3 regions of the Variovorax ureilyticus genome follow, and region 3 is predicted to be linked to each of the others. Evidence: predicted binding sites of a transcription regulator. Region 3 holds the regulator's gene; each other region holds the start of a gene.
What was found. The regulator FNR, encoded in region 3, switches genes on or off when oxygen is low (the NO sensors DNR and NnrR bind a similar motif). The targets are predictions, from matches to a motif close to TTGATNNNNATCAA.

Region 1: the regulator FNR is predicted to act here: its motif matches at 4,197-4,210, upstream of WKW77_RS27325 (hemerythrin domain-containing protein).
Region 2: the regulator FNR is predicted to act here: its motif matches at 7,200-7,213, upstream of WKW77_RS07000 (universal stress protein).

Annotation. Positions count from the first base shown of each region.
Region 1 is NZ_JBBKZU010000015.1:28,948-39,305, reverse strand. Features, by position in the region: gene WKW77_RS27345 (AsmA family protein) at 1-1,198, opposite strand, end outside; gene WKW77_RS27340 (plastocyanin/azurin family copper-binding protein) at 1,297-1,653, opposite strand; gene WKW77_RS27335 (metallophosphoesterase family protein) at 1,667-2,608, opposite strand; gene WKW77_RS27330 (class II 3-deoxy-7-phosphoheptulonate synthase) at 2,720-4,075, opposite strand; gene WKW77_RS27325 (hemerythrin domain-containing protein) at 4,274-4,855, shown strand; gene WKW77_RS27320 (NAD(P)H-dependent flavin oxidoreductase) at 4,952-5,926, shown strand; gene WKW77_RS27315 (hypothetical protein) at 6,034-6,300, shown strand; gene WKW77_RS27310 (3-deoxy-7-phosphoheptulonate synthase) at 6,598-7,728, opposite strand; gene adh (aldehyde dehydrogenase) at 7,989-9,509, shown strand; gene WKW77_RS27300 (DUF779 domain-containing protein) at 9,521-9,925, shown strand; gene WKW77_RS27295 (transporter substrate-binding domain-containing protein) at 9,956-10,358, opposite strand, start outside.
Region 2 is NZ_JBBKZU010000002.1:543,498-553,855, forward strand. Features, by position in the region: gene ald (alanine dehydrogenase) at 1-270, opposite strand, end outside; gene acsA (acetate--CoA ligase) at 416-2,197, shown strand; gene pdhA (pyruvate dehydrogenase (acetyl-transferring) E1 component subunit alpha) at 2,194-3,201, shown strand; gene WKW77_RS06970 (alpha-ketoacid dehydrogenase subunit beta) at 3,198-4,187, shown strand; gene WKW77_RS06975 (dihydrolipoamide acetyltransferase family protein) at 4,205-5,314, shown strand; gene WKW77_RS06980 (acyl carrier protein) at 5,311-5,547, shown strand; gene WKW77_RS06985 (hypothetical protein) at 5,682-5,837, opposite strand; gene WKW77_RS06990 (hypothetical protein) at 5,973-6,242, opposite strand; gene WKW77_RS06995 (cation-transporting P-type ATPase) at 6,440-6,658, opposite strand; gene WKW77_RS07000 (universal stress protein) at 6,666-7,124, opposite strand; gene WKW77_RS07005 ([FeFe] hydrogenase, group A) at 7,357-9,432, shown strand; gene WKW77_RS07010 (hypothetical protein) at 9,627-9,983, shown strand; gene WKW77_RS07015 (dienelactone hydrolase family protein) at 10,061-10,358, opposite strand, start outside.
Region 3 is NZ_JBBKZU010000001.1:34,317-44,674, forward strand. Features, by position in the region: gene ccoP (cytochrome-c oxidase, cbb3-type subunit III) at 1-104, shown strand, start outside; gene ccoG (cytochrome c oxidase accessory protein CcoG) at 122-1,549, shown strand; gene WKW77_RS00185 (FixH family protein) at 1,570-1,860, shown strand; gene fnr (fumarate/nitrate reduction transcriptional regulator Fnr) at 1,870-2,586, opposite strand; gene hemN (oxygen-independent coproporphyrinogen III oxidase) at 2,709-4,127, shown strand; gene WKW77_RS00200 (sulfite exporter TauE/SafE family protein) at 4,131-4,841, shown strand; gene azu (azurin) at 4,918-5,364, shown strand; gene WKW77_RS00210 (hemerythrin domain-containing protein) at 5,459-6,043, shown strand; gene WKW77_RS00215 (GNAT family N-acetyltransferase) at 6,047-7,222, opposite strand; gene WKW77_RS00220 (DMT family transporter) at 7,233-8,171, opposite strand; gene WKW77_RS00225 (P-II family nitrogen regulator) at 8,289-8,627, shown strand; gene WKW77_RS00230 (LOG family protein) at 8,745-9,335, opposite strand; gene WKW77_RS00235 (diacylglycerol kinase) at 9,365-9,805, opposite strand; gene WKW77_RS00240 (RDD family protein) at 9,757-10,218, opposite strand; gene WKW77_RS00245 (DUF3106 domain-containing protein) at 10,326-10,358, opposite strand, start outside.

The sequences.
Region 1 (10,358 bases), on a different contig from region 3:
CGGCGTCGATCTTTTGCAGGCGGCTGACCTCGAAGGAGCCGGCGGGCAGCAGGTGGTCGGGGTCGATCGTCTTCTGCTTGGCGCTGGCGGTGGGGCGGTCCCGTGTCTGCGCTTGGGTGAGTTTGGGCTTGCCGCCGGTCTCCCGCGTCTCGATGCCGATCAGCGGGCCCAGGTCGGCGAGGTCGAGGTAATTGCTGTGCAGGTCGGCCTGCAGCAGCGGACGGGGCTTCTGGTCGATATAGGCGCCCTTGCCGAAGACATCGGTGGACCCGATGCGACCGCGCAGGTCGTCCATGGTGTAGCGGTTGCCCTCGAGGACCAGGTGCCCCTCGAGGCGGTAGGGCGGCGAAGCCGGCAGCGGCAGGAGCAGGAACGGGTAGAGGTTGGCCAGCGTCTTGCCCTCGATGCGCAGCTGCGTGTCGATCCCGCTGATGCGTGCGGCATCGGCGATGGTGCCCTCCACCCACAGCCTGGTGGTGCCCGCATGCAGTTCGCCCTGGATCGGGAACGGAACGCCCGACTCCTGGAAGCTCAGCACCTCACCCGTCAGCGCCGTGCCGTCGAACCTGGCGCCGTGGTAGTTGCCGGTGAACTTGTATCGGGTCGAGTACCGGTCGTTGGCCGGTGCGGCGTCGGCGCTCTTCACCTTCTCCTGCCTGGCTGGATCGAAGGTCGCGGCTTCCACGTCCAGGTCGAAGGGCTCGCCATGGTCGATATAGCGCAGCCGGCCGTGGTCCACCGACAAGGTGCTGATGCGCAGCTTGCTGGGCGACGTGTCCGAAGGATCCGAGAGGATCCAGTTCCTGCGGTCGTCGGGCAGGCGCTCGAAGAGCAGTTCGGGCCGCGTGAGCGCCACCCGCGGCACAAGGATCTTCTCGGGCAGATCGCGCAGCGAGACGGAGAACTCCAGCTGCTCGACCTTGGCCATCGGCTGGTCTTCCCTGGACCAGTCCGCGTTGCCGAAGCGCACGCCGCGCATGCGGATGGTGGGCGCGAGGCCGAGCCGCACGTGGAGGTCGTCCATCCGGAACTCGCGACGGGTCTTTTGCGAGATGTAGCGCTCGATAGGCGGACGCACCCAGTTCCAGTCGAACAGCAGCACCACCAGCACGAGCAGGATCAGCAGGCCCGCGAAAGCGGAGCCGATCGGATGGCGTCGCAGCAGTGTGGCAGTGGGCAACGAGATGGGCCGGTCCATGGCGTGATCGCGGTTCGGAAGAAACAGCGCAGTGCTCAGGATGCCGGCGCGACGCGCGGCTGTCCATCCGGCACGAAGCCCGAGGCGTGGTCGCAGAGCTAGCGCTTGTGCACATGCACGACGCCGGTCATGAACGGATGCACGGTGCAGAAGTAGGCGTAGTCGCCCTCTTTCGGAAACGCGGCCTCGTACTGGTCGTCTGTATCGAGCGCCTTCGAGCCGATGACCTTCTCCTGCCCCTGCGCACTGGCCACGGTGTGCGGCACCTCGTCGTGGTTGATCCAGCGCACTCTGGCGCCAGGCGCGATCGTGATCTCCCGGGGTCCGAAGGCGAACTTGCTGACGTCCACGGTCGTGACGGCGTCGGCGGCTGCGCTGGCCGACAGGCCCGCCGCGACGCACGCGATCAGCGCGATCCCCGCGCCCCAGAGTTTCAGGTGGCTTCGATGGAACATGGCACGCACCTCCTCAGCCTTCGAGCGGCCGGTCGACCATGGCCAGTTCGTGCTTGCCGCGGACCACGCTGACCTGCCGCGTGCCGAGCAGCTTGCCGAGCTCGCCTGCGGGAACCTTCATGGGGCCGGGCTCGCCGATTCCCTCCTGGCCCGGCGTGGGCAGCGGATAGGCCAGCGACATCGCCGTGTGCATCGCGACGGTGCCTTCCACCTTCTGCAGCACCTGGTGGATGTGCCCGTTGAGGACCGTGACCGATCCGTAGGGACGCAGCATCGAAATCAGCTGGGCGGAATCGGCGGTGCCCCAGCCCCAGGGCTCCCAGACCGTCCAGAGCGGGATGTGGGCCATCACCACGAGCGGCGTCGAGCGCGAGACGCCGGAGAGATCGCGCTTGACCCAGGCCAGTTGCTCGTCGCCCAGACCGGCCAGCATGCCGGCCTTGAAGTTGAGCGTGTTGGTCAGCCCGATGAAGTGCACGCCGCCCTGGTCGAAGCTGTACCAGGCCCGGCCCTTGCCGTCGTGGTCGAAGAACTTCAGATAGCCATTGACCCCGTCGTCGATCGTGTCGTGCTCGCCCGGCACCGTGTGCACGCGGTCGACGCGGATCTCCGTGAGGATCTCCCTCGCACTGCCGAACTCCTCGGGTTTGGACAGATGACTGACATCGCCCGTATGCACGACGAACGCCGGCGCCTGGGGCAGGGCATTGATCTCTGCGATCGCATGGCGCAGGCTGCCGACGACATCGGGGTTGGCTTCCTTGCGAAAGCCGATGTGGGTGTCGCTGATCTGGACGAAAGTCAGCGCATCGGGTGAAGCCGCTGTCGGCGTACCGGCACCCGTCGCGCCGAGGGCGCGCGGTATGCCGCCGCTCACGGTCCAGACGATGGCCGCGCCGCTCCATGCGGACAGGCACCTGAGGGCTTCGCGACGGCCGGGAACGTGCGTGTTCATCTGCTTGCTCCTTTCAACGGATCGAAGGCCGTTGCAAGCTGCAGTACGCAAGCAGTCCCCTATTTATTCCCGCTTTCCGATGCGTGAATGCGTGGATGCGTCGATGTGCCTCTATCGGCCGCGGCGCGCAGCCTTCAGGACATCGGCGATCAGGAATGCGAGCTCCAGGCTTTGCGACCCATTGAGCCGCGGGTCGCAAGCGCTCTGGTAGCGACGGGCGAGTTCCTCGTCCGTGAGTTCCTGCGCACCGCCGCGGCATTCGGTGACGTCCTGGCCCGTCATCTCGAAATGCAGACCGCCGGGATAGGTGCCCGCAGCCTGATGCGCGTCGAAGAAGCCCCGAACCTCCTGCAGGATGCGGTCGAAGTCCCGCGTCTTGTAACCCGAGGACGAGGTGACCGTGTTCCCATGCATGGGATCGCAGCACCACACCGGATGGCGCCCGGCGCGCTCGACGGCACGCAGCAGCGGCGGCAAGGCGTCGCGGACCTTGTCCGCGCCCATGCGTGAGATCAGCACCATCCGGCCGGGCTGGTTGTCCGGATCGAGCCGGTCCAGCAGCCCCAGGACATCCGATGCCTTCGCCGTGGGCCCCAGCTTGACGCCGATGGCATTCCCGACGCCGCGCAGGTACTCGACGTGCGCACCCTCCAGGGCGCGCGTGCGCTCTCCCAGCCACAGCATGTGCGCCGAAGCGCCGAACCAACGGCCGTCCTGCTCGTCGAGCCGGGTCAGCGCTTGCTCATAGTGCAGGTGCAGCGCTTCATGCGAGGTGTAGAACTCGACCGCGTGCAACTGCGGCGCCCTGGCGGCGTCGAAGCCGCAGGCCTCCATGAACGCGAGCGACTCGGCAATGCGATCGGCCAGTTCCTCGAATCGCTCGCCCTGGGGGCTCTTTCGCACGAAATCGGTCGTCCAGCGGTGCACCTGATGCAGATCGGCGAACCCGCCCTGCGCCAGCGCGCGGAGCAGATTGAGGGTCGCAGCAGAGTGCGAATAGGCCGTCAGCAGTCGGGCAGGATCGGCTTGCCGCGCCCGCGCACTGAATTCGCTGGCGTTGACGATGTCGCCCCTGTACGAAGGCAGGCTGACGCCATCGATCGTTTCCGTGTCCGACGATCGCGGCTTGGCGAACTGCCCGGCGATGCGCCCGACCTTGATCACCGGCACCGAGGCGGCATACGTCAGCACCACCGCCATCTGCAGGATGACCCGGAAGGTCGACTCCACCGGCACCTGACCGAACTCTTCGAAGCTCTCCGCGCAATCCCCGCCCTGCAGCAGAAAGGCCTCGCCGCGGGAAGCGGCGGCCAGGCGCGCCTTCAACTGCGAAATCTCGCCCGGGAAGATGAGCGGCGGCAGCTTCGCAAGGCGGGCCTCGACGCCGGCGAGGACATCGGCGTCGTCATACACCGGCAGCTGCTGCGCTGCGCGCGATCTCCATGATGTCGGTTCCCACGGATTCATGGTCGCTCCCCTTGAGGTGGGTTCTGGCGGCGGACCTGCACGGTCTGCCGACTGCGTCGGAGACAAGACTATCAGGGTGCATTCGCCGATGCACGCCTACTGCATCCGAGAAGTCATTGCCTTGATCCAGATCCAAGAACGAGGCGGCGGATGCGCCTAGAGTCGGTCCACGCTCCTGAAAGATCGCGGAGGTTTCACATGACAAGCCAGATCGCGCAATGGCATGCCGAACACGGCAATTTCTCCCTGCTTCTCAGCATTCTTGAAGAACAGGTCGCCCGGTTTCGCGACGGGGAGAGTCCGGACTACCACCTGATGCTCGAAATCGTCTCCTACCTGCGGGAGTTCGGAGACTGCTATCACCATCCGCGCGAAGACGCCGCGTTCGACATCCTCGCGGCGCACGATCCGCAAATGCGACTGCCGATCAACCGCCTGCTGCAGGAGCATCGCGTCATCGCGGTGGCCGGCGAAGAACTGGTCGCGCGCCTGAACCAGGTCATCAGCGATGCCTACGTCCTGCGCGCGAGCGTGGAAGCGGCGGCGGCGCTCTACCTCGCCTACTACCGGCACCACATTGCCACGGAAGAAAGACTGGTCCTCCCACGCGCCCGGCTGCTGCTGAGTGCGCAGGACTGGGACGCCGTCGCGCGTGCCGCTCCGTCGTACCCGGATCCCCTGTTCGGAAGTTCGCCCACGGCAGCCTACCTGAGGCTGGCCAGGCTGACGGCAGAGCGGACCACGGCGCAGGCGCGACAGGAAGACGTGGCCGCGCCCTGACCGGCGAGGCGCGCTGCCCCAGAACTTCCGAGGTGTCCCGGACCCGGAAGAAGAACACAATGGGCGCCCCCGGACCCGCCGATCGGAGGCCATCCCATGTCGATCCAGACCGCGCTCACCCAGCGACTGGGCATCCGCAACCCCGTCCTGCTGGCCCCCATGGATGTCGTCGCCGATGCGAGGCTCACCTCGGCCGTGAGTGCCGCCGGCGGGCTCGGAATCCTCGGCGGCGGCTACGGCGATGCGGAATGGCTGACGCGCGAGATCGCGCGGCTCAAGGAAACGCAGGTCCGGTTCGGCATCGGCTTCATCACATGGAGCCTCGCGAAGCAGCCCCACCTGCTCGATCTTGCGCTGGAGAGCGCGCCCGCGGCGATCATGCTGTCCTTCGGCGATGCGGCGCCCTTTGCCGAACCGGTCAAGCGGTCGGGCGCCGCGCTGATCTGCCAGGTGCAGACGCTCGACATGGCGCGCAAAGCGGTGTCCGTCGGCGCGGACATCCTCGTGGCCCAGGGCACCGAGGCCGGCGGGCACGGTGCCTCGCGCGCCACCCTGACGCTGGTGCCGGAACTCGTCGATGCGATCGGCCCGGATGTGCCCGTGGTCGCCGCTGGCGGCATCGCCGACGGCCGAGGACTCGCCGCGGCGCTGATGCTCGGCGCGTCGGGGGTGCTGATGGGCACGCGCTTCTATGCCACGAAGGAGGCGGCCGTTGCCGCCGAAGCCAAGGCGCGCGTCCAGCGCGCGACCGGCGACGAGACCGCGCGGGGCCTGGTCTTCGACATCGTGCGCAAGCGGGTGTGGCCCGTACCTTTCACGGGGCGCTGCCTGCGCAATGCGCTTGTCGAGCGTTGGACGGGACGCGAACTCGAACTCGTGCGCCACGCCGATGAAGAGCACGCGAAGTTCCTCGCGGCCCGCGAGGCCGGGGACTTCGACATCGCCGCCGTGATCGCCGGCGAGGCCGCCGGACTCGTGCGCGACATTCCCTCTGCCCGCGAAGTGGTCGAGCGCGTCAGCCGGGATGCCGAGGCGCTGCTCGACGGCGCGAGCCAGCGCCTCCGGGCCTGATTCGCGAAAAAGGCGCGGACGGACGGGCTGGCTTCGTTGTTATCTTTGGTATTACATTCCCGACACACCGAGCTTCCCCTTCCACCCACAACTTCTTCGGGGGTGTCATGAGAATTCAGTCCAATTCGCGCGCCCCGCACGCCGCGCAAATGCCGTTCAGCAAGGATCCAGCAGAGGTCAGGGACCGGTACGACTGGACGCTCAGTTCCCTGGAACAGGAATACCCGGTCATCGATCCCGACTCGAGCGAATACGACGAGGCGTTGATGTTCGACGTGTATCGCCGGCTGAAGCGGCTCGTGTGGAGTGGCATCCCGCCCGCTCGTGCCCTGGAACTCGCGGCCTCCGAGGTGCTGCGGCCGTTCTCGCACTGATTGATCCGCGCCCGCGCGTGATCTGCGCCCGCGCGGAGACGATCTAGGGTAAACCCTGATGATTAGGGGTTTACCCTATATAATGGACGCCTCACCAAAGGAAAGTCCACATGATCAACGCCATCCTCTGCCTTGTCGCCGTCTTCGGAGTCGCCGCTTTCGGGCTTGCAAAGCTCGGAATCAAGGAAGTCGCGGAACGCGGTTGAGCCCGCTGCCGCAACCTGCGGCAGTGCCCAGAGATCAGCATACGGTCCCCTGCATCGTCAGGACGGATCGCCCCTCCGACACACGCATCCGCTACGCGCGAGCCTTCGCTGCGTGTCGTCGGTTCCGAACGGCACTCGCCAGTTCGTCCAGCACCGGAACGGTCTGCCTGAAGCTGATGCAGGCATCCGTGATCGAGACGCCCCGCTTGAGCGCCACGCCGGGAACCAGATCCTGCCGGCCCTCCTCGAGGTTGCTTTCGATCATCACGCCGGTGATGCGTCCGTCACCCGCAGAAATCTGCTCAGCCACATCGTGAGCCACCGCGATCTGCCGGTGGTGCTGCTTGCTGCTGTTGGCATGCGACACGTCGATCATGACCTGCTCCCTGAGGCCACTCGCGCGCAGCGCTTCGCAGTTCGCGGCCACGTCCGCGGCTGAATAGTTCGGCGTCTTGCCGCCGCGCAGGATCACGTGGCAGTCGTCGTTGCCGCGGGTCTCGAAGATCGCGGCCATCCCCATCTTCGTCATCCCCATGAAGGCATGCGGCGCCAGCGCGGCGAGGATCGCATCGGCCGCGACCTTGATGCTGCCGTCGGTGCCGTTTTTGAAGCCGACCGGGCAACTGAGTCCGGACGCCAGTTGGCGATGGCTCTGGCTCTCGGTGGTCCGGGCGCCGATGGCACCCCATGCGATGAGATCGGCGATGAACTGCGGACTTAGAAGGTCGAGGAACTCGGTGCCCGCAGGAAGCCCCAGCAGCGTCAACTCGAGAAGCAGGCGACGCGCGCGCTCCAGGCCCTCGTTGATGGCGAAGCTGCCATCCAGGTGCGGATCGTTGATGTAGCCCTTCCAACCCACGGTCGTGCGCGGCTTCTCGAAGTAGGTCCGCATGACGATCAGCAGGTCGTCCTCGACGCGGTCCGCTTCCTTCTTCAGCAGGTGGGCGTATTCGATCGCCTGGTCGTGGTCGTGGATCGAACAGGGTCCGACCACGACGATCAGCCGGTCGTCGCGGCCATGCAGGACATCGGCGATCGACGAGCGCGCCGCTTCCACCAGGGCGAGGGTGTCGTCCCGAACGGGAACCCTCTCCTGCAGCAGCGCAGGCGTCATCAGCGGGCGGACCGCGCCGATGCGCACGTCGTCGATGCGGGTCGTGTCGATGGTGCTGTCGCGGGAGCCGATCTCGGCGTCGTGGAGGGGGTCGTCGAGCTTCGTCATGTCTTTCGGGTGAAGTAGCCCCGCATTTTCCCTCACGGACCGCTCGCGACATCGTTCAGGCGCTGGCTCAATCTGAAGCACATTGCTCCGCGAAGGCACACGCCCTGGCGCGACGCTGGCACACGCGAATGGCGTCGCCGAACTCGAAATCGTTGCGCGACAAGGACTTGCGTCCTCGGCCACCCCCTTGGCACGCACTGGCCCGCCGATTGCGAAGTGCTCCATGCGATTCCTTCCTCAACCTCAACGGAGATGAACCCATGGACATGGCTGAAATGCGCAACCTCGGCATTGCGAACCCCTTCAAGAAGCAGTACGGCAACTACATCGGCGGCGAGTGGGTCGCGCCGATCGACGGGCAGTACTTCGACAACCTGACCCCGGTCACCGGCAACGCCTTCACGAGCATCCCGCGCTCCAACGCGAAGGACATCGAGGCCGCGCTGGACGCCGCGCACAAGGCCAAGGCCGCATGGGGGCGCACCTCGCCGACCGAGCGCGCCAACATCCTGCTGAAGATCGCCGACCGCATGGAGCAGAACCTGCAGACGCTGGCGGTGGCCGAGACGCTCGACAACGGCAAGCCGCTGCGCGAGACGATGGCCGCGGACCTGCCGCTGGCCATCGACCACTTCCGCTACTTCGCGTCCTGCGTGCGGTCGCAGGAAGGCGGCATCAGCGAGATCGATCATGAAACCTACGCGTACCACTTCCACGAGCCGCTCGGCGTGGTCGGCCAGATCATCCCGTGGAACTTCCCGCTCCTGATGGCGGTGTGGAAGCTGGCGCCGGCGCTCGCTGCAGGCAACTGCGTGGTGCTGAAGCCCGCCGAGCAGACGCCCGCCTCGATCCTGGTCCTGATGGAAATCATCGGCGACCTGCTGCCAGCGGGCGTGATCAACGTCGTGAACGGCTTCGGTCTCGAAGCCGGCAAGCCGCTCGCATCGAGCCCGCGCATCGCCAAGATCGCCTTCACCGGCGAGACCACCACCGGCCGGCTGATCTCGCAGTACGCGAGCCAGAACCTCATTCCGGTCACTCTGGAGTTGGGCGGCAAGTCGCCCAACATCTTCTTCGAGGACGTGCTCGCGGCCGACGACGCCTTCTTCGACAAGGCATTGGAAGGCTTCACGATGTTCGCGCTGAACCAGGGCGAGGTCTGCACCTGCCCGAGCCGCGCGCTGATCCAGGAGTCGATCTACGACCGTTTCATGGAGCGCGCGATCCAGCGCGTCGAAGCGATCACGCAGGGCCATCCGCTCGACACCGGCACGATGCTGGGCGCGCAGGCGTCGCAGGAGCAGATGGAAAAGATCCTCTCGTACATCGACCTCGGCAAGCAGGAAGGCGCCCAGTGCCTGACCGGCGGCGCGCGTAACGTCAAGAGCGGCGAACTGGCCGGCGGCTACTACATCAAGCCGACGGTGTTCAAGGGCCACAACAAGATGCGCATCTTCCAGGAAGAGATCTTCGGCCCCGTGGTGTCGGTGACGACCTTCAAGACCGAAGAAGAGGCGCTGGAGATCGCCAACGACACGCTGTACGGCCTCGGCGCCGGCGTCTGGAGCCGCGACGGCGCGCGAGCCTTCCGCATGGGCCGCGGGATCCAGGCAGGCCGCGTGTGGACCAACTGCTACCACCAGTACCCGGCCCATGCCGCGTTCGGCGGGTACAAGCAGTCGGGCATCGGCCGCGAGAACCACAAGATGATGCTCGACCACTACCAGCAGACGAAGAACCTGCTGGTGAGCTACAGCCCGAACAAGCTGGGCTTCTTCTGAACGGAGCACGCATGAGCGATCGAAAAGCCGGCGGTTCCTCGGCCCCGGCAGTCGCTCGCGTGTCCGTGACGCCGGCCGCGCAGGCGCTCATCGAGCGCCTGCGCGCGGCGCATGGGCCGCTGATGTTCCACCAGTCTGGCGGCTGCTGCGACGGCAGCGCGCCGATGTGCTTTGCGCTCGGGGAGTTCATCACGGGCGATGCCGACATCTGCCTCGGCGAAATCGCGGGCACGCCCTTCTACATGAGCCGCTCGCAGTTCGAGTACTGGGAGCACACGCACCTGATCATCGATGCGGTACCCGGCAACGGCGGGATGTTCTCGCTGGAGCGGCCGACCGGCATGCGCTTTCTCACGCGCTCGCGGCTGTACGAGGATGCGGAATGGCAGGCATTGGAAGCGCAGGGCCGGCCGTAGCCGGGCCCTGCATACGCCATCAGGCGTGACTCAAGGCGCCTGCCAGGCGACGTTGGCGCCTTCGAAGATCTTGCGCAGCCGCCCGTCGGCTGCCAGGTCGTTGATGCCGGCCTGCAGGGCCTGCGCGAGGTCCGTCGCATCCTTCTTGACCGCCATGCCCACCGCCCAGCCGTTGCGCTGCACGCGCGGGGAAGGCAAGGGTGCGATCGCGAAGCGCGCATCGCCGCGCAGCACCGATTCCATCTCCGAGGCGAGCCCGGCGGCGGCGGGAAATTCGCCGCGCTGCAATGCGCGCGCGGCTTCGGCGCCGTCCTTCCATTGCGTGACGAGCTGGTTCCGATAGGCACCGCCGTCGGCGCCGATCATCAGCCAGCCGGCCAGCGTCTGCCCCGGCACCGCCACCTTCGCATCGCCCAATGCCGACAGGCTGTCG
Region 2 (10,358 bases), on a different contig from region 3:
GACCTGCCTGGGCCGCAGCCAGCCGCGTTCGTGCGGTTGCAGCTCCTTGACCTTCACGACCAGCTCGGCCTCGGCGAAGACCTCTCTGCCGGACGGGACCACACGTGCACCGGCCGCGGCATAGGCTGAATCCGGCATGCCGATGCCCTCGCCCAAGCCCTGCTCGACGAGCACCGTATGACCGCGCGCCACCAGTTCGCGCGCGCCGACAGGTGTCATGCCGGCGCGACGCTCCTGGTCTTTGCTTTCCTTCGGCACCCCGACGTGCATGGTTCACTCCGGCGAACGCGTTACGGCGAGCGTAGGGTGGCGCGGGCAGGCGCGGTTGACGAACATCAAGGCGCGCAGATGCGCAATTGACGAAGCGCAAACGCGGGTCGCGGGCGCCGCCCATCATTGCGCCAGGAGACCATCGATGGATCACCCGACCCCCACGTTGCGCGAACGGATCCACAAGGACCTGCATTCTTTGCGGCCCGCGCCGAATCTCCTCGATTACGAGGCCAGGTGCGCGTCCTTCCGATGGGAAGACGCGCGCCGTCTCCTGGACGGACTGCCGCAGGGCGGTGGACTCAACATGGCGCATGAGGCGGTGGACCGTCACCTCTTGCACGGGCGAGGGAGCAAGACGGCCATCCGCTGGATCGGCAAGGATGGCAGCCGGCGCGACCTGGACTATGCGCAGTTGACGGCCGAGACCGCACGCTTCGCCAACGCGCTGAGATCACTGGGCGTCGAGGCAGGCGAACGGGTGTTCGTGTTGCTCGGACGCGTGCCGGAACTGCACGTGGCCGTGCTCGGGGCGCTCAAGGCGTGCTGCGTCGTCACGCCGCTCTTTTCCGCCTTCGGACCGGAGCCGATCGCCACGCGCGCCGGCGCCGCGGATGTTCGCGTCGTGGTGACTACGCCGGAGCTGTATCGCCGCAAATTGCGGGGCCTGCGCGATCGCCTTCCGGGATTGCGCCACGTGATCCTGGTGGGCGATGCACCTTGCGAGGGCCAGGGACTGCAGCGCTGGAGCGAACTGGTGGAAGGTGCATCGCCGGTTTTCGCGATACCGCCCACCGATCCCCAGAGCATGGCGCTGCTGCATTTCACCAGCGGCACCACCGGGCGGCCCAAAGGGGCCGTGCATGTGCACGAGGCCATCGTCGCCCATGTGGTCACCGGCCGCGATGCGCTGGACCTGCACGACGATGACGTCTTCTGGTGCACCGCCGACCCAGGCTGGGTGACGGGCACCAGCTACGGCATCCTCGCGCCGTTGGTCAACGGCGTCACCAGCGTCGTGGTCGAGGCGGAGTTCGACGCCGAGGCCTGGTATTCGGTGCTCGAACGCGAGCGTGTCACCGTCTGGTACACGGCGCCCACCGCGATCCGCATGATGATGAAGTTGGGCGCGGAGGTCTTGCACGGCCATGACCTGTCCGCTCTGCGCTTCGCCGCCAGTGTCGGCGAGCCTCTGAACCCGGAGGCAGTCGTCTGGGGACTGGAAGCCTTCGGCCGACCCTTCCACGACAACTGGTGGCAGACCGAGACCGGCGGCATCATGATCGCCAACTTCGCAGCGCTCGATGTCAAGCCCGGTTCCATGGGGCGGCCGTTGCCCGGGATCGAGGCGGCGATCGTGCGACGCACAGCCGCCGGCGGCGTGGAGGTGGTGAAGACGCCGATGACCGACGGCGAGCTCGCACTGAAGGCACCGTGGCCGTCGATGATGCGTGGCTACCTGCACGAGGAGGAGCGCTACCGCAAGTGCTTTGCCGATGGGTGGTATCTCACCGGTGACCTCGCCAAGCGCGATGAAGAGGGCTACTACTGGTTCGTGGGCCGCGGCGACGACGTCATCAAGTCCGCGGGCCACCTGATCGGCCCGTTCGAAGTGGAAAGCGCCTTGCTGGAGCATCCGGCCGTGGCGGAAGCCGGTGTGATCGGCAAGCCGGACCCGGTGGCGGGCGAAACGGTGAAGGCCTTCGTGGCGCTCAAGCCCGGCTGGGATGCAGGCGAGGCGCTGCGCCGGGAGCTGTTGGGCCATGCGCGCACGCGCCTGGGCGCCGCGGTCGCGCCCAAGGAGATCGACTTCCGCACCGGCCTGCCGCGCACACGCAGCGGCAAGATCATGCGCCGGCTCCTCAAGGCACGCGAGCTGGGGCTGCCCGAAGGCGACCTTTCCACCCTCGAAGAAGACGCGGCATGACTCCCAAGCTGCACCTGAACAGTGAGGATCTGCATCGCCTGTATCGCGAGATGCTGCGCATCCGCCGGTTCGAGGCGAAGTGCGTGGAGCTGTATCAGGCGCAGCAGATCCGCGGCTTCCTGCATCTCTACGATGGCGAGGAAGCGGTGGCTGTCGGCGTGATGTCGGCGCTGCAGCGCAAAGACGCGGTCGTCGCCACCTATCGCGAGCATGGCCAGGCGCTCGCGCGCGGCGTTCCCATGGACCGTCTCATGGCGGAGATGCTCGGCAAGCGCGAGGGCTGCTGCCTGGGGCGTGGCGGCTCCATGCACATCTTCGATGCCGAGCTTCGATTCTTCGGCGGCAATGCCATTGTCGGCGGCGGCCTGCCGGTCGCGGCAGGCATCGCGCTGGCGGACCTTCGCCTGGGTCGGGATGCGGTCACGGCGTGCTTCTTCGGCGAAGGCGCCGTGACCGAGGGCGCCTTTCACGAGACCATGAACATGGCGTCGCTCTGGCGGCTGCCGCTTGTGTTCGTGTGCGAGAACAACCTGTATGCGATGGGAATGCCGCTGGCCGACGCCGAAGCCCAAACGGCTGTCTCCCGCAAGGCAGAGGCCTACCGCATGCAAGCTGCCACCGTCGATGGCATGGACCCGGTGGCGGTCGAGGCAGCCGCCGCCGGGGCCGTGGCGCATGCCCGCTCTGGCCAAGGGCCCTATTTCATGGAATGCCGCACGTATCGCTTCCGCGCCCACTCCATGTTCGATGCGCAGTCCTATCGCTCGCGACAGGAAGTGGACAACTGGAGGCAGCGCGACCCCATCGAGCGCCTGCGTCGCTGGATGCTCGAGAACCACCATGCGTCGGCGACACAGGTGGCGCAGATCGAACAGGCCGTGGACCTGGAACTGGCGGCCGCGGTCGCCTTCGCCGAGGCGGGCACGCTCGAGCCGCTGGCGGATCTGGAGCGCTTCGTCACGATGGACAGCGTGCCGCAGGAGCGCACAGGGAGCCTCGCATGAGTGCGCCGGACCGCATGACATATCGGGAGGCTTGCCGACAGGCCCTGCGCGAAGCGTTGCAGGCCGACCCGCGCGTCTTCCTGATGGGCGAGGACGTAGGCAAGTACGGCGGCTGCTACGCCGTCACCAAGGGCTTGCTGGAGGAGTTCGGGCCGCAGCGCATCGTCGACACGCCATTGGCGGAGAACGGATTCGTCGGCATGGGCGTCGGCGCCGCTCTGGCCGGACTGAGGCCCATCGTGGAGATCATGACCTGCAACTTCAGCCTGCTGGCCCTCGATCAGATCGTCAACAACGCTGCCAGCATCCCGCACATGTCTGGAGGGCAATTTGCCATTCCGCTGGTGATCCGGATGGCAACCGGCGCCGGGCGCCAACTGGCGGCACAGCATTCGCACAGCTTCGAGGGCTGGTACGCACACATCCCGGGACTCAAGGTGGCGGCACCGGGCACCGTGCAGGATGCCCGCTTCATGCTGGCCGCGGCGCTCGCCGATCCCAACCCGGTGCTGCTGTTCGAGCACATCGGCCTGTACGCGATGGAAGACGAGGTGGAGCTCGGGATCGATCGCGTGGACCTGTCGCGCGCCCGGGTGCGGCGTCCGGGGCGCGACGTCACCATCGCTTCCTATGGCGCCGGACTGCAGAAGTCACTGGCGGCCGCCCAGCGCCTCGCGCAGGAGGGCGTGGAGGCCGAGGTCATCGACTTGCGCGTGCTGCGGCCGCTCGATGACGAGACCGTCGCCGCTTCGGTCGCGCGCACGCACCGCTGCGTGATCGTGGACGAGGGATGGCGCAGTGGCTCGATATCCGCGGAGTTGGCCGCGCGCCTGACCGAAGGCCGCTTCTATGAACTCGACGCGCCGATCCGCCGCGTCTGCAGCCGGGAGGTGCCGGTGCCCTACGCTGCGCACCTGGAGGAAGCGGCGCTGCCGCAGGTACAGCAGGTGATCGATGTCGTGCGCGGCCTGCTGGTGAAGGTTTGAGCGTGCAGGAATTTCGCATGCCCGCCCTCGGTGCCGACATGGAGATGGGGCGGCTCGTCCAGTGGTGCGTGCCGGCCGGCGCGCATGTAAGACCGGGAGATGTCGTCGCGGTGGTGGAGACCCAGAAGGGCGCGATCGACGTCGAGATCTTCCTCGACGGCGTGCTGGAGGATCTCGTGCCGCTCGGCACGGAGCTGCCGGTGGGCGCCGTGCTTGCACACGTGCGCGGGCAGGACGAAGCGCCGGGTGCAGCCGCCAAGGCACCCGCGCCGCCGGCGACCCGCGTGCGCGCGAGTCCGGCCGCGCGGCGGCGCGCGCAGGAACTCGGGGTCGACCTGGCGGCGCTGGCCGGCAGCGGGCCCGATGGCGTGATCGAACTCGCCGACGTGGAGCGGGCGCCGCAGTTGCGCCCCCCGCAGGCTGCACCGCGCGAGGCGGCCGGGTTCGATCCGGCGCAGATGCGCGCTGCCATCGCCACTGCGATGGGTCGCTCCAAGCGCGAGATACCTCACTACTACCTGACGCAGGCGATCGATTTCGGCGCCTCGCAGCAGTGGCTCACGGCGTACAACGAAGAGCGTGCGCCCGCCGAGCGCCTGCTGGCGGCGGTGCTGTTGCTCAAGGCCACGGCTCTCGCGCTGCGCGAGGTGCCGGCGTTGAACGGCTTCTGGCGCGACGGCGCGGCGCAGCTCGCGCAATCCGTACACGCAGGGTGGGCCATCTCTTTGCGGGGCGGCGGCCTGGTCGCGCCGGCGCTGCACGATGCGGATCGGGCCAGCCTGCCTGTCCTGATGGAGGCGTTGCGCGACCTCGTGCAGCGCGCTCGCAGCGGCCACCTGCGCAGCTCGGAGTTGAGCGATCCGACCGTGACAGTGACAAGCCTGGGCGAGCGCGGGGCCGACAGTGTGCTGGGCGTCATCTACCCGCCACAACTGGCGCTGGTCGGCTTTGGACGCATCGCCATGCGGCCCTGGGTGGCGGATGGCCAATTGGTCGTACGGCCCGTCTTGCAGGCCAGCCTGGCGGCTGACCATCGCGCGAGCGACGGCCACCTTGGTGCGCGTTTCCTCGATCGTCTGGATGCGGCGCTGCAGGATCCGGCGGCGCTGGCAAGGAGCAACCCATGAACGCCACGCAAGCCCGCGCACTCGCCGCCGAAGTGCTGGCCGGCATCGCGCCCGAAGCGGACCTCGCCACCCTGCGCGAGGATGAGGACCTGCGCGCAGCGCTGGACCTCGACTCCATGGACTTCATGAATTTCGTGATCGGCCTGAGCGAGCGCACTGGCAGCGCGATCCCCGAAGCGGACACGCCGCGTCTGCACACCTTGGCGGGACTGATCGGCTACCTGTCGCGTTGATTTCCACACGCTTTCGATGCCGTCTTAGCCTGGTTTCACATCACCGCGACGACCGGCGCCGCGGTGATGCCGCATTGATTGAAAAGTCAGCGGAAATGCTTGGGGGTAGCCGGGGGGCACGTCGACCATGCACCCTAGAGTTTTTCTTTCACGAAGCCAGCGGCATTCTCGTCCGCGCCGGGTTTGGCCTCGTCCGAATGCGGATTGCCCTGCTCGGTGTCGGTCGGAAACTCCGGCTCGACAGGAAGCTGCGCAGGGTCGTCTTCGGAAGGAATCTTGGGGTTTGTCATGGAGAACTCCTTTGTCAAAAAGCGATGGCTCCGAGCAAGAACCCGCGACCGCCTGCATCGCCCATCGCGCGCCTTTCATCGTGGGTCCTTTCCGCGTCTTGATCGAGACCGGTCCACGCGCTCGCGGGGCGATCGCTATCCCAGGCACTGCTCATCCTTGGCGATTCCGCTGTTTGCGGATGCGCTTCTCATGCGGGCATGTTCATGCTTCAGGACAAGATCGGCGTAGCGATCTCGCTCCTCTTCGGACATATCGTTCGCGCTTCTTCCGCAACAGTCGACCATGAATCGCGACTCCGACAAAGTCAGGCCGTAAAGGACCTCTTGCCCCTTCGCATTGATGGCCATGGCGTTCTGGCTCGAAAGGCGACGGCGCAGTTCACTCGGCATGATCAGCATCTTCATACGCTGCTCCGTGGCTGTTGCTCGCAGAGGGCCCAGAGATCCGCAACGACCCTGGCCGGATGAGTGTCGAGTGCGAGGCCGGGCTGCATATCGCAAGGCATGAAGAGAGACCACGTGGCAACGCTACGCCGGTCGCGCCGGGCGAACTTGACGCCGCTCAAGTCCGCTGGTTCTTGCGTGAGGAGAACTGCCGCCGTTCACTGCGTGCAGACGGCGCTGGCGGCCAGCAGCACCAGCACGAGCGGGTGGCGAAAGCGCGCGAGGAACTGCAGCGCGAGGGGAGGCTGGTCCCCCGCCTCCAGCGTGTTGGGGCCGTTGTGCTCCAGCCGATCTTCTGCCTGCGACCGGGACAGCCCCTGCGTCGCCGCCGGGGCGGGATCGAGCCACCAGGCGGAAGAAGGATCGGGGGCGCTCACGCCGCGGCTAAGCCGGTTCTTCGCCGGGATGCCGCACCAGCAGGACCGGCACCGGGCTGGCGCGCACGACCAGTTCGGCATCGCTGCCCAGCGTCAGGCGGCTGACGCCCCGGCGCCCATGCGTTCCCATCACGATCAGGTCGCAGCCGGTGGCCTTCGCTTCGGCGAGCACGATCGCGGCGACGCGGCTTCCGGTCACCTCGCGCAGGGCCGGCTCCGCCTTCACGCCCGACCTGGCTGCCAGCGCCTGTGCGTCGGAGAGCAGCTTCTCGCCATATTCGCGCAGGGAGTGAATCACGTTGTTGTAGGCAACGACATTCGCCAACTCCACGAGCATCGGAAAGTCGTCGATCACATGGAGGAGGTGCAAGCCGGCTTTCTGTTCCGCGGCCAAGCGGATGGCTTCCTGCAGGCCTAGCGCCGCAGTCTTGCTGCCGTCGATGGGAACGAGGATTCGGTGATACATGGCTGGACCTTACTGGGCCTTGTTGTGGCTGGGTTCGCTCACAGCAAGATTTCACATCTCGACGTCCGGCGAGGCTTGATGCGCATCAAGCGAATCAGCTGATCCGCGTCAATCCGGCGTTCTTGCGTGCCAACGAAGTTCGTGCTCTTGACTGGCGGCCGCGCGACGGCTTGACCTTGCGCAAGTTTCACAGCCGGGCATTGGTCTAGCTTGCGCTTCTTGGGAGGGTGGAATGGTCAAGCTCACAGTGAACGGACGGTCGGTCGAGCTGAACAATGGCGTGACCTTGCTCGACGCCGCCCGGGCCGCGGGCGTCCACATCGCCACGCTGTGCTACCACCCGCGTTTGCCGCCCCATGCCGTATGCCGCATGTGTCTCGTGGAAGTACAAGGGCAGGCTCATCCCCAGCCGGCCTGCGTCACTCGGGCCAACGACGGTGATGTGGTGGAGACCGACTGTCGGGCGCTGCGAGACTCTTCCCGGGCCAATGCGGAATGGCTGCTGGCCCGCCATCCGAACGACTGCATCCGTTGCGAAGTCAATGGCTCATGCCAGCTGCAGGACCTGGTCAACGAAAACCAGTGGCAGGAGCGCTGGCCGCGCCTTCCCCTGGGGTCGGCCGAGCATCCCGAGCATGGCCTGGTCGATCACACCTCGCCGAGCATCTGGCGCGATCTGGCCAAGTGTGTGGAATGCGGCTTGTGTGCCGATGCCTGCGGTGATCCGGGACAGCAACAGCACGTGATCGGTTTTGCCGGGCGGGGGCCGGACCGCTTGCCGGTGACCGTCTTCGATCAACCGCTCGCGGAAACCGCGTGCATCTCCTGCGGGCAATGCACACTGGTGTGCCCGGTGGGCGCGTTGATCGAGACACCGCATTGGCACGAGGTCCTGCATACGCTGGATGCACGGCGACGGGTCTGCGCCGTGCAAGTGGCGCCGGCCACACGCGTCGCCATCAGCGAAGAGTTTGGCCTGAAGCCCGGCACAGTGAGCACGGGCCGGATGATCAATGCCTTGCGGCAGCTCGGTTTCGACTACGTGTTCGACAGTAATTTCGGTGCGGACCTGACCATCATGGAGGAGGGCACGGAACTCTTGTCACGGGTCGGCGGGAAGAGGAGCTTGCCGCTCTTCACCTCGTGTTGTCCGGCCTGGGTGAACTGGGTCGAGATCCAACGGCCCGAGTTGCTGGCGCACTTGAGCACGAGCAAATCGCCGCAGCAGATGCACGGGGCGCTCACCAAACGGGGCCCCTTTGCCGGCACGCTCGGGCCCGCGTTCGCCGAGGGAAGCGACGAGCCCTATGTCGTGAGCGTGATGCCGTGCACCGCCAAGAAAGATGAGGCGGTGCGGCCGGGCATGTCGGACGATATCGACCATGTGCTCACCACACGCGAGCTGGCCCGCATGATCCGGGCGCGCGGGATCGCGTTTGGTGCGTTGCCGGAAGACGGCAGCTTCGACGATCCGCTCGGGGAGAGCACCGGGGCCGGCCAGATCTTCGGGGCGTCGGGCGGGGTCATGGAAGCCATCGCGCGCGCAATATCTCACCTGATCGGCGCCGACCATTCGCCGCCGATCGAGTGGCAGGAGCTGCGCGGCGTGAACGAAGGCATCAAGACGGCGGAGATTGACGGCATCGGCCGCGTGGCCGTCTGTAACGGCATCGCGGCAGCGCAGCGCCTGTTGCAGACAGCAACCTGGCGCGACGAGTACGTCGCCATCGAAGTGATGGCCTGCGTGGGAGGCTGCCTGGGCGGCGGTGGAGAGCCCAAGTCTTTGGATCCGCACATTCTGGAAAAGCGCATGCACGCCATTTACGCCATCGACCAAAACGCGCCGCGCCGCCGCTCGTTCGAGAACGAAGCCGTGCAACAGCTGTACGCGACCGAACTGCAGGCGCCGAATTCGCCGGCCGCGCGACACCTTCTCCACACGAGCTATGCGGCAAGACACTCCCGGCGATCGCTGCTGATGCGGTTTCTCGACGCCGTCGACCGTCGGGACGCGAAGGGAGCGGCTTCGTTTTTCGCTCCGGATGGGGTGTGGTCGACGGCGTCGTCTTTCGGCGACGTGCGCGGTGCCGCGGCCGTCGCGGCGTTGATTGCAGAGCGCCTGCCGCCGCGCCGGTACGGCGAGCACTATGCGCGACACCGCATGGCAGCGGCCGCGGAGATCGACGACCTCACCGTTCTCATGCCAACCGGCGAGCGCTGCCGGTTCAGCATGGAGGTCCGCACGATCCAGCGAGAAGGGCAGACCCGCACCGTCTTTCAAAAGCTGGAGCGGCACGTCTTGCCGTGATGGAGGCATCAACTGCAGCGGATGCTGACAAATGTCGAGGCCTTGGGGAGCGGGAGCGCGATGCGGCACCTCGACGCGTCTTCATGGAAAGGGCCGGGAACGAGGACCAGCATGTTTCGGGCTGTCATGACCATCATGGACCTTCGGCGAGCCTTCCACGGGGGCCGCCGACGATCTGGTCAAGGCGTCGCTGCATGCGCGGCGATTCGAACCTCTTGCGCGGCGTCAACGTTTTTTCGATGGTGGCCCGTATCGTTGACCTCCTGAAAGCTGCAAGGACTGCCATGAAGACCCTTTGGATCTATGTTCACGCGATCGTTGCTTCAATCGCCTGGCTGTTCATCCTTCTGGCGCTGTGCTTGGCACTGCTGGACGCAAACGCGGGGCTTCAGCAGGATCCGGCGTTCATCTCGATCGGAATCCTGCTGACGCTGGGGCATCTGAGCGGAGGGACCTATCTGATGCGTCGCGTACGGGAAGAGGTTCGCGCAACGAGGCGTATCGAAGCTGCGAGCGGCAGCGTGACCGGCAACGAGTTGCACGCCCACTGAATTGACGAATGCGGTCCGCGATCGCGGACTTTTCCAACGAATCCCCGCGTCAAGCTCAACCTGAAGGGACTGGCGAGCTATCGCCCGAATGCCGTGCCCGGAGCGGTTCCGAGTGCCGAGGCGGGCCCGAGATACTCGACGAACCACGCGCACGCCAAGCCGGCCACGGTCTGCAGCGCGCCAGCCTCTTCGAAGAGATGGGTGGCGCGCGGAACGATCTCCAGGCGCTTCACGCAGTGCAGCGCCTGGAGCGCGGTCCGGTTCATCGCGAGGACCTCGCGGTCCTCGCCGCCCACGATCAGCAGCGTCGCAGCACGGACCTTGCCGAGTTCTTCGATGGCGACGTCCGGACGTCCTCCGCGGGAGACGACGGCT
Region 3 (10,358 bases):
TGCCGGCGCAGCAGGGCCGCCTGACGGAGGCGCAGATCCATGTGCTGACCGGGTACGTGTGGGGCTTGTCGAACGCCAAGACCCCCGGTGCCGGCGCACCCTGAGGGTGAGGGGTCGCGACGTGACGGACTCCGCGCCGAGACCGCGCCGCGTGATTCCGATCGCGGCGGCCGAGAAGAACGTGGGCCTCTACCAGGCCCACAAGAAGGTCTACCCGCGCTCGATCGACGGCGTGTTCGCGCGATGGCGCTGGGTGATGGTGTTCGTCACCCAACTCGTGTTCTACGGCATGCCGTGGCTCGAATGGGGGCAGCGGCAGGCGGTGCTCTTCGACCTGGCCTCGCGGCGCTTCTACATCTTCGGGCTGGTGCTGTACCCGCAGGACCTGATCTACCTGACCGGGCTGCTGGTCATCTCGGCGTTGTCGCTGTTCCTCTTCACTGCAGTGGCCGGTCGGCTGTGGTGCGGCTACACCTGCCCGCAGACGGTCTACTCGGAGATGTTCCTGTGGATCGAGCAGAAGATCGAGGGCAACCGCACCGCGCGCATACGACTGGACGACAGTGACCTGTCGATCGAGAAGCTCGTCAAGAAGTGGTTCAAACACGTGGTGTGGCTGGGCATCGCCCTGTGGACCGGCTTCAGCTTCGTCGGTTATTTCACCCCGATCCGCGACCTGGGGATGGCCTTCCTGCAGACGCGCATGACCGGATGGGAAATCTTCTGGGTGCTGTTCTACGGCTTCGCGACCTATGGCAACGCGGGCTTCATGCGCGAGCAGGTCTGCATGTACATGTGCCCCTATGCGCGTTTCCAGAGCGCGATGTTCGACCGCGACACGCTGATCGTCAGTTACGACGCGGCGCGGGGCGAGCCTCGCGGCGTGCGGGCCAAAGGCACGGATGCGCGTGCGCAGGGCCAGGGCGACTGCATCGACTGCTCATTGTGCGTGCAGGTGTGCCCGACGGGCATCGACATCCGGCAGGGCTTGCAATACGAGTGCATTGGCTGCGGCCTGTGCGTGGATGCCTGCAACACGGTCATGGACAAACTCGCCTCGCCGCGCGGCCTGATCCGTTACGCCACGCAGAACAGCATGGCGGGCGGATGGTCATCGCGGCAGATCCTTCGGCGCGTGCTGCGTCCACGGGTGCTGATCTACAGCGGCATCCTGGTCGCGCTCTGCATCGGCCTGCTGGCCAGCCTGGTCATCCGCACGCCATTCAAGGTGGACGTGGTGCGCGACCGTGGCACGCTGGCGCGCATCGCCGAAGGCGGACGTATCGAGAACGTCTACCGCCTGCAGATCATGAATGCCACCGAAAAGACGCAGCACTATCGCATCGAGGCTCGTGGCCTCGACGGACTGCAGGCGTCGCCCGAGCAGCCTGTGGAGGTGGGGCCTGCGCAATCGCGCTGGGTGGCGGTTCGCCTGCAACTGCCATATGGCGGAGCGCAGCCGGGCTCGCATCCGGTCTATTTCGACGTGCGTGCGGCCGAAGGCGGCGCGCAGGTCTCGGAGAAGGCGACCTTCATGGTCCCCCGGTGATGCCGATCAAGGAGATGACGATGAGCGCAACGAACGATACGAAACAGGCGAACGAAGCGGCCCGGAGCGAACCCTGGTGGCGCTTCCCGTTGCTGTGGATGGTCCTGGCCGGTCCAGCGGTGGTGGTGGTCGCGAGTTTCGTGACCCTGTGGCTTGCCATGCGCTCGCCCGACCCCGTGATCGCGGAGGACTACTATCGGCAGGGTATCGAGATCAACAGGACGCTGGCCGACAAGAAGCTCATGCCGGCGCTCACCGGCCGCAACCACGCGGCAACCCCGGCAGATGACGTGCCAGCGCCAAAGCGCTGAAAATTGGAATCAGCAGGCCGCCGGCGTGATCAGCCGGCGAAGTCCCTCGGAGTCGACGATCCGCAGGTTGCGCTGCTGGACTTCGATGAGGCCGTCGTCCATGAACTTGGACAGGGTGCGGCTCACGGTCTCGAGCTTGAGCCCGAGGTAGCTGCCGATTTCCTCGCGCGTCATGCGCAGCACGAGCTCGGAGCGCGAGAACCCGCGTGCGTGCAGGCGCTGCGCGAGGTTCAGAAGGAAGGCCGCCAGGCGCTCTTCGGCCCGCATGCTCCCCAGCAGCATCATCACGCCGTGCTCGCGCACGATCTCGCGGCTCATGATCTGGTGCACGTGCCGCTGCAGCGCCGTGACCTCGCGGGACAGTTCTTCGATACGGTCGAAGGGCATCACGCAGACTTCGGAATCCTCCAGCGCCACCGCGTCGCAGGTGTGCTGGTCGTTGACGATGCCGTCGAGGCCGATGATCTCGCCGGCCATCTGGAAACCCGTCACCTGGTCGCGGCCGTCCTGGCTGGCCACCCGGGTCTTGAAGACGCCGGTGCGGATCGCGTAGAGCGAGGTGAACCGGTCGCCGTTCCGAAAGAGCATCTCGCGACGGCGGACCTTGCGACGCTTGGCCACGATGTCGTCGATACGCTGCAGTTCGGTGGGCTCGAGGCCGACCGGCATGCACAGCTCCCGCAGATTGCAACTGGAGCAGGCGACCTTGATGTTTTCGGTTTTCATTGATGTATGTCGAGTATGTGCCGATTCTGTAACGGGGCGTTGGCATGGGGCTTGATCCACATCAAGGATCCGGGGGCGGCCCGGCGGCATAGTGGTCCGCACACCGCCTCTGATCGCCTGCGATGAACTCTTCCCCTGCATTCGCGACCGCTTCGCATTCCCAGGAGCTGCCGTCGCCCGCCGTGCTGCGGCGCTTTGATGTCGCCGGCCCGCGTTATACCTCCTACCCGACGGCGGATCGATTCGTGGATGCCTTTACCGCCGACGACTACGTCCAGGCAGTGCATCAGCGCAACGCGACCGGGATGAACGGGCGGCCGCTGTCGCTGTACGTGCACCTGCCGTTCTGCGAGTCGCTCTGCTATTACTGTGCCTGCAACAAGATCGTCACCCGCCACAAGCACTGGGCGGCCGAATACATCGATTACCTCGAGCGGGAGGTGGCGCTGCAGGTCGCCGAACTGGGGCGCGGCGTGGTGGTCAGCCAGTTGCATCTGGGCGGCGGAACGCCGACCTTCCTTGACGACGAGGGGCTGAGAAGGCTGCTGGCGTTGCTCGGGCGCGAGTTCACGCTCTCGCCCGAGCGCGAGCAGTCCATCGAGATCGACCCGCGCACCGTGGACGGTGGACGCCTGGAACGGTTGGCCGAAATGGGCTTCAACCGGCTGAGCTTCGGTGTGCAGGACTTCGACCCCGACGTGCAGAAGGCGGTCCATCGCATCCAGCCTGCCAGGGAGGTCTTCGACCTGATGGGAAGCGCGCGGGCGCTCGGCTACCGCTCGATCAACATCGACCTCATCTACGGTTTGCCTAAGCAGAGCCGGGCCTCTTTCGACCGCACGCTGGCGCAGGTGTGCGACTTGCGGCCGGACCGGATCGCCCTCTATGCCTACGCGCACCTGCCGGAGCGTTTCAAGCCGCAGCGGCGCATTGCGGCAGAGGACCTCCCGGACGCGAAGACCAAGGTCGAGATGCTGTCGCGCGCGATTGCCGCTTTCACCGCCGCTGGCTATGTCTACATCGGCATGGACCATTTCGCGCTGCCGGACGACCCGCTCGCGATCGCCAAGCGGCAGGGCCGGCTGCACCGCAATTTCCAGGGCTACAGCACGCAGCCGGACTGCGACCTTGTGGCGCTGGGCGTGTCGGCCATCGGCCGCGTCGGCGCGACCTACAGCCAGAACGCCAAGACGCTCGAGGAGTACTACGACCTGCTCGAGCAGGGGCGTCTTCCGGTGGTGCGGGGCCTGGCGCTCACGCGCGACGACGTGCTTCGCCGCGCGGTCATCATGGCGATCATGTGCCAGGGGCATGTCGACTTCGAGGCCGTCAACCTCGCGCATCTGATCGACTTCAAGGACCATTTCGCGCCCGAACTCGCCGCGCTCGCGCCGCTGGCCGCGCAGGGGCTGGTGCGAATCAGGGACCATGACATCGAGGTGACACCGACCGGCTGGTTCTTCGTGCGCGCCGTGGCGATGGTCTTCGACCGCTATCTGCAGGCCGACCGCAACCGCACCCGCTTCTCCCGGATCGTCTGAACGATGCAGACGGCGCTACTCGGAACGGCGCTTCTGATGGGGCTCGCCGGCGGCCCGCACTGTGTCGCAATGTGTGGCGCGGCCTGCGCGGGCGTCATCCGGATCGTTCAAGCGCCGCAGGGCGGGGCTGCGTCGGTGGTCAGCGGCCTTCAGGGGCAGCGGGCGACGCTGGCGTTTCACGCCGGGCGCATCGCGAGCTACGCCGCGGCCGGTGCTGTCGCCGCCATGGCGGTGCAGGGCGTCGGGCTTGCGAGCGAGCACCTTGCGGCCTTGCGGCCGTTCTGGGTACTTTTGCACGTCGCAGCGCTGATGTGGGGCCTCTCCCTCGCGGTGCTCGGGCGCCAGCCGGTCTGGGCGCATCGCCTCGGAGGCGCGCTCCAGGCGCGGCTTCGGCCGCTGACGGGCCGGGCGGCCGGGGTGCTGGCGACCGGCGCGCTCTGGGTCGCCATGCCATGCGGCCTTCTCTATTCCGCCCTCATGCTGGCCGGGCTGGCCGAGGGACCCTTGCAAGGCGCGATCGCGATGGCTTGCTTCGCGGCCGGGAGCGGTCTCTCGCTCATCGCCGCGCCGTGGCTTTGGCAACACCTGAACACCGGCGCCGTCTTCGCGCGCAGGGAGTGGGGGAGCCGTCTTGCCGGCGCCTTGCTCGCCGCCGTGGCTTTTCACGCGCTGTGGTCCGATCTCGGCCGGCAGATCGATCAATGGTGCCGCTGAACGGGGTTCCCGAAACCGGCCGATCGCGCGCAAACTCGAATTCGAAAAGGAGTAAATGATGAAAATGAAAATGAAAATGAAAATGACATGCGCTGCGGCGCTCTGGCTGGCATTGTTGGGTACGGCATCGGCCGCCACCTGCGATGTGGAGATCGAAGGCAACGACGCGATGCAGTTCAACAAGAGCAGCATCGATGTGCCGCAGAGCTGCAAGCAGTTCACGGTGAAGCTCAAGCATGCCGGCAAGCTGCCCAAGTCGGCCATGGGTCACAACTGGGTGCTGACGACATCTGCCGATGCGCAGGCGGTGGCGACCGACGGCATTGCCGCCGGTCTCGACAAGAATTATCTGAAGCCCGGCGACGCACGGGTCATCGCCGCCTCGCCGATCGTCGGCGGCGGCGAGTCGACCTCGGTGACTTTCGACACCAGCAAACTCAAGGCCGACCAGAGCTACATGTACATCTGCTCGTTCCCGGGTCACTCGGCCTTGATGAAGGGCACGCTGAAGCTCGTCAAGTAAGCCGGCGGATGCGTGCCGCCGTGCACGCGTTTGATCTGCCTCAAGGTTGTGAAGCACTTGGCGTGCGAAGCTGCCAGCAACCACGGAGAGAGGCATGACACACGCCACCTTGCGAATCATTCGGGACGAACATTCGGCCCTTTCGGCCATGCTGCGGTCGATCGTCCTGTTGCTCGCGGAGCATCGCTCCAAGCGAACGCTGCCCGACTTCGCGGCGTTGCGCGCGATGCTGTTCTACGTCGACGAGTTCCCCGAGAAGCGGCACCATCGCAAGGAATCCGAGCTGCTGTTCCCGAAGCTGCGCGCGCGCACGCCGATCTCGCGCGAACTGCTCGACAGGCTGGACGACGATCACGCCCGCGGCGAACGCAGGATCCGCGAGGTGGAGCACGCGCTGCTCGCCTTCGAGATGATCGGCGAGCCGCGCCGACAGGCCTTCGAGCAGGCGGTCGAGCGCTACGTCGAGTTCTATCTGTCACACATGGCGTTGGAAGAACGGGAGATTCTTCCGCTTGCCGAGAAGGTGCTCACCAAGGACGACTGGGCACAGCTCGACGAGGCCTTTCTCGCCAATCGCGATCCGCTGACCGGCTGCGAACCCGAACCGGACTATGCGGCGCTCTTCAGGCGCATCGTCAACGCCGTGCCGGCGCCAATCGGGTTGGGCGCGCAGCGCTGAACCTCATTCTTCGTGACGGAAGGGACTGCGGTCCCCGAGGTGGTCTACGTAGTTCTGGATACCTGCGTCTTCGCGTTCGAGAAAGCGCTCCACCGCATCCGCGAATGCCGGATGGGCCAGCCAGTGGGCGCTGGTGGTCTTGACCGGCATCAGGGCGCGGGCCATCTTGTGTTCGCCCTGCGCGCCGCCTTCGAGGCGTCGCACGCCATGCTCGATGCACCACCGCAGCGGTTGGTAGTAACAGGCCTCGAAGTGCAGGCAGTCCACGCGTTCGAGCGCGCCCCAGTAGCGCCCGTAGGCCAGCAGCGGATGGTCGGACGCGTTGTCTCCGGCCAGACCCGCCGATAGCGCGATCAGGCTCGACGCGATCGGCTTGCCTTCGCGCTCCGCAATGAAGAGCAGCCACGCCTCCGGCATCGTCGCCGCCATGCGATGGAAGAAATCGCGGTTCAGGTAGGGCGGATTTCCGTGCTCGCGATAGGTGCGGGCGTAGCAGCGATAGAAGAAATCCCAGTCCGCATTGGAGATGTCCGCGCCGCGCGACCAGCGGAAGCTCACGCCCGCGTCGCGGACCTTGCGGCGCTCCTGCCGGATCTTCTTGCGCTTGTCGTGCGAGAGGTTCGCGAGGAAGGCGTCAAAATCGCGCCAGCCCTCGTTGGTCCAGTGGAACTGGACCGTATGGCGAAGCATCAGCCCGGCGTCGGCGCAGGCCGCGATGTCGTCGTCGGCGCCGAAGAGCAGGTGCAGCGAGGACACCTGCGTCTGCTCGCACCACGCGACCAGTGCGCGCAGAAGCAGCGCACGGCTGAGCGCATCGCGCGCGAGGACGCGGGCGCCGGGCACCGGCGTGAAGGGAACGGCGACGACCGCCTTGGGATAGTAATGCAGCCCATGCTGCTCATAGGCGTTGGCCCAGGCCCAATCGAAGACGTACTCGCCATATGAATGGTCCTTGACGTAGAGCGGGCACGCGGCCATGAGCACATCGTCCTGCCACAGCGTGATGAAGTGCGGCGCCCAACCGGTGCGAGGCGATGCGCTGCCGCTCGCGTCCAATGCGTCCAGGTAGGCGTGGCGCATGAAGGGCGAGGGTGCCGCCTGCCGGGCGAGCAGGCCGTCCCAGGCGGCAGCGTCGATCTCGGCGACCGAACGGTGGATGCGGACGAACGGTTCGCTCACGGGAGTCCCATCAGTTCCTTCGGGCGCCGAGCGTCTCGGCCACGTAGATGCCGCCGAGCACGAGGGCCAGTGCGGCCGCGTGATACAGCGACAGCGGCTCGCCAAGGATGAGCACCGCGAGCAGCGGCCCGAAGATCGGCACCAGATTGAGAAACACGCCGGCCCGCGCGGGGCCGATCAGCCCGACGGCGTGGATGAAGGTGATCTGTGACACGAAGGAGGGCAGGAGGCCGATGAAGACGATCAGCGCGAGACCCTTGAGGGTCGGCATGAAGAACTGGCCCATCGCGATCTCTGCCGCGACCAGTGGCAGCGAGACCACGCAGGCCACGGTGGCGGTCGCGGCAAAGAACACGATCGCCGGCACGGCCGGCCGGTGACGCAGGCCCAATGCGTAGCCGGCGTACAGCAGGCAGGCCACGATCATCCAGACGTCGCCGATGTTGAAGCCCAGGCTCGCGAGCAGCGCCAGATCGCCGCGCGAGGCCACGACGCCGATGCCGGCGACCGTCATCACGACGCCGATGATCTGCAGGCTGCGAATTCTCGCGCCGAGAAAGAGAAAGCAGCCGACAAGCACCAGCACCGGAATGGTGCCCTGGATGATCGCAATGTTGATGGCGGTCGTGTGGTGTGCCGCCGCATAGAAGAGCGCGTTGAATCCGGTGAAGCCCAGCGTACCCATCAGCGCAATGGCGCGCCACGACGGCAGCAGCGTTCGCCAGTGCGCTGCGATCTCGCGCCGCGATGTGAAGCCGAGCGCCACACAGCAGACGATCCAGCGCGAAAAGGTGAGCATCATCGGCGAGACCTCGCCGACCGCAAGCCGCGCGGCGACCGCATTGGCGCCCCAGATCAGCGTGGTGAAGACCAGCAGGACGTAGGCCTGGCCTTGCGGGCTCGGGATGACCGAGTCGAAGAAATTGGCAAAGGGGGAACCGGTGCGCATGGCTGGGTGAGGGTAACAGCCCATGCGATCACGCGTGGCTTGAGGGTTGCGCGGCGGAGGCGAGAAACGCGGATGACATAATCGTTCGGCCGTTCCCCGCTTTGAATGAAAGACCGTATGAAGCAAATCACAGCCATCCTCAAACCGTTCAAGCTCGATGATGTGCGCGAGGCCTTGGCCGAGGTGGGCGTCACCGGGCTCACCGTGACCGAAGTGAAGGGCTTCGGCCGCCAGAAGGGGCACACCGAGCTTTATAGGGGCGCCGAATACGTCGTGGATTTTCTGCCGAAGATGAAGGTCGAGGTCGTGGTCAACGAGAACGACGTCGATCGCTGCGTCGACGCGATCGTCAGTGCGGCGCGTACCGGCAAGATCGGTGACGGCAAGATTTTCGTGACGAATGTCGAGCGGGTCGTTCGTATCCGCACCGGCGAGGAAGACGAAGCGGCGGTATAAGCTCGCCCCCAGGCTGCGCGCACTTCGTGTCGCTTCGCCAACCCCCTTCCGGGGGCAGCACCGGTGGACCGGCGGAGTCGGGTCCACGGTGCTTCCCGCATCTTGTGCGGGTCTGATTTATAGGACTTCGGCGAGCTTGTCGCCTCGGGGGTGGCGGCCGGCTTCTTCGACGAGGGCTTCGAGCAAGGCCGGGGCATCGTTGTCGGAGCGCACGAGATCCATCTGCCATTCGCCCATGAAGCCTTCGCGCACGCTGTGCGCCAGGAAGCCGAGCAGGGCGTCGTAGTAGCCGCCTGCGTTCAGGATGCCGACCGGCTTGTCGTGATAGCCGAGTTGGCGCCAGGTCCAGATTTCGAACAATTCCTCCAGGGTGCCGATGCCACCCGGCAGCGCCAGGAAGGCGTCGGCGCGTTCGCCCATCATGGCCTTGCGCTCATGCATGGTGTCGACAACGTGGAGTTCGTCGCTCTGGCGGTTGGCCAGTTCCTTGTCGACCAGCGCCTTGGGAATGACGCCCACCACGCGGCCGCCTGCGCTACGGGTAGCCTCGGCGACCGTGCCCATCAGGCCGGTTCGCCCGCCGCCGTAGACCAGTTGCCCGCCGCGTTCGCCGATCCAGCGGCCGACGGCCTGCGCCACCTGAACGAATTCCGGACGCTCGCCAGGGCGGGAGCCGCAATAGACGCAAATTGAAAAAGAAGGAGTCATCCCCCGATCATGCCCGGCTCGGGCGTCGGCTATGTGGCAAACCGTTGCCACAGCGCGGCGATCCACACGCCGCCGCACAGGAGGATCGACAGGAGGACGGCGGCGCTGCCGAGATCCTTCGCTTTCTTGGAGAAGCTGTGCCATTCGGGCCCGACGCGGTCGATCGCCGCTTCGATGCCGCTGTTGAGCAGTTCGACGATCAGGACAATCGCCACCAGGGCGATGAGCAGCGCGGTTTCGACCCAACTGCGACCGATCCAGAACGCCGCGGGCAGCATCACGATCGCGAAGAGGACTTCCTGGCGGAATGCAGGCTCGCGCCAGCCTTCCCGTAAGCCGTGGAGCGAAATCATGGTTGCGTGCCACACGCGGATCAGTCCGCGGCGGCTTTTTTGCGGATTGACAAGGGGGTCGGTGGCGCTCACGACTTGCTCAGCGGCTTCGAGGTAACGAGCCGGGTGCCCGCCCATACATCGTGCCAGAACTGCTGTTCGGCCTGAAAGCGCGCCAGGAGTGCCCACACGATAACCCAGCCGAAGATGAGCACTGCCGATTCACCGGCGCCCAGGCCGAAGGGCGAGATGGCTGCGAGCGGCGGCAGGAACCAGATCCAACTCAGCAAGTAGCGCAGCAGCGCCCGGCCCTGGGTGAGCGCCCGGCCGTGCCGGTCGACGATCCGTATGCCCCAGGTCTTCATCGCCAGGGTTTGCCCATGGGCCCAGAACCAGACGAAATAGACCCCGAAGACGATGAAAAGGAAGGCCTGAAGAAGATGGCGTCGTGAATCCATGCCGCTGCGCATCTGGCTCAGGGTGCTGAACAGCCAGCCGGCGATGAACACGACGGCGAAAAGCAGCATGCCCTCGTAGAGCCAGCAAGCCATGCGGCGCCAGAGTCCGGGTGCCGCAAGGTGCGGGGCTGCGGTGTCGTCGGCGGGCGGTCGAAGGGACCCGGGATTGCCGGGAGGCGCGGAACGCATTGGCACCTGTGTCAGGGCGCCGAAGCAGGCTGGTCCGGCGCCTT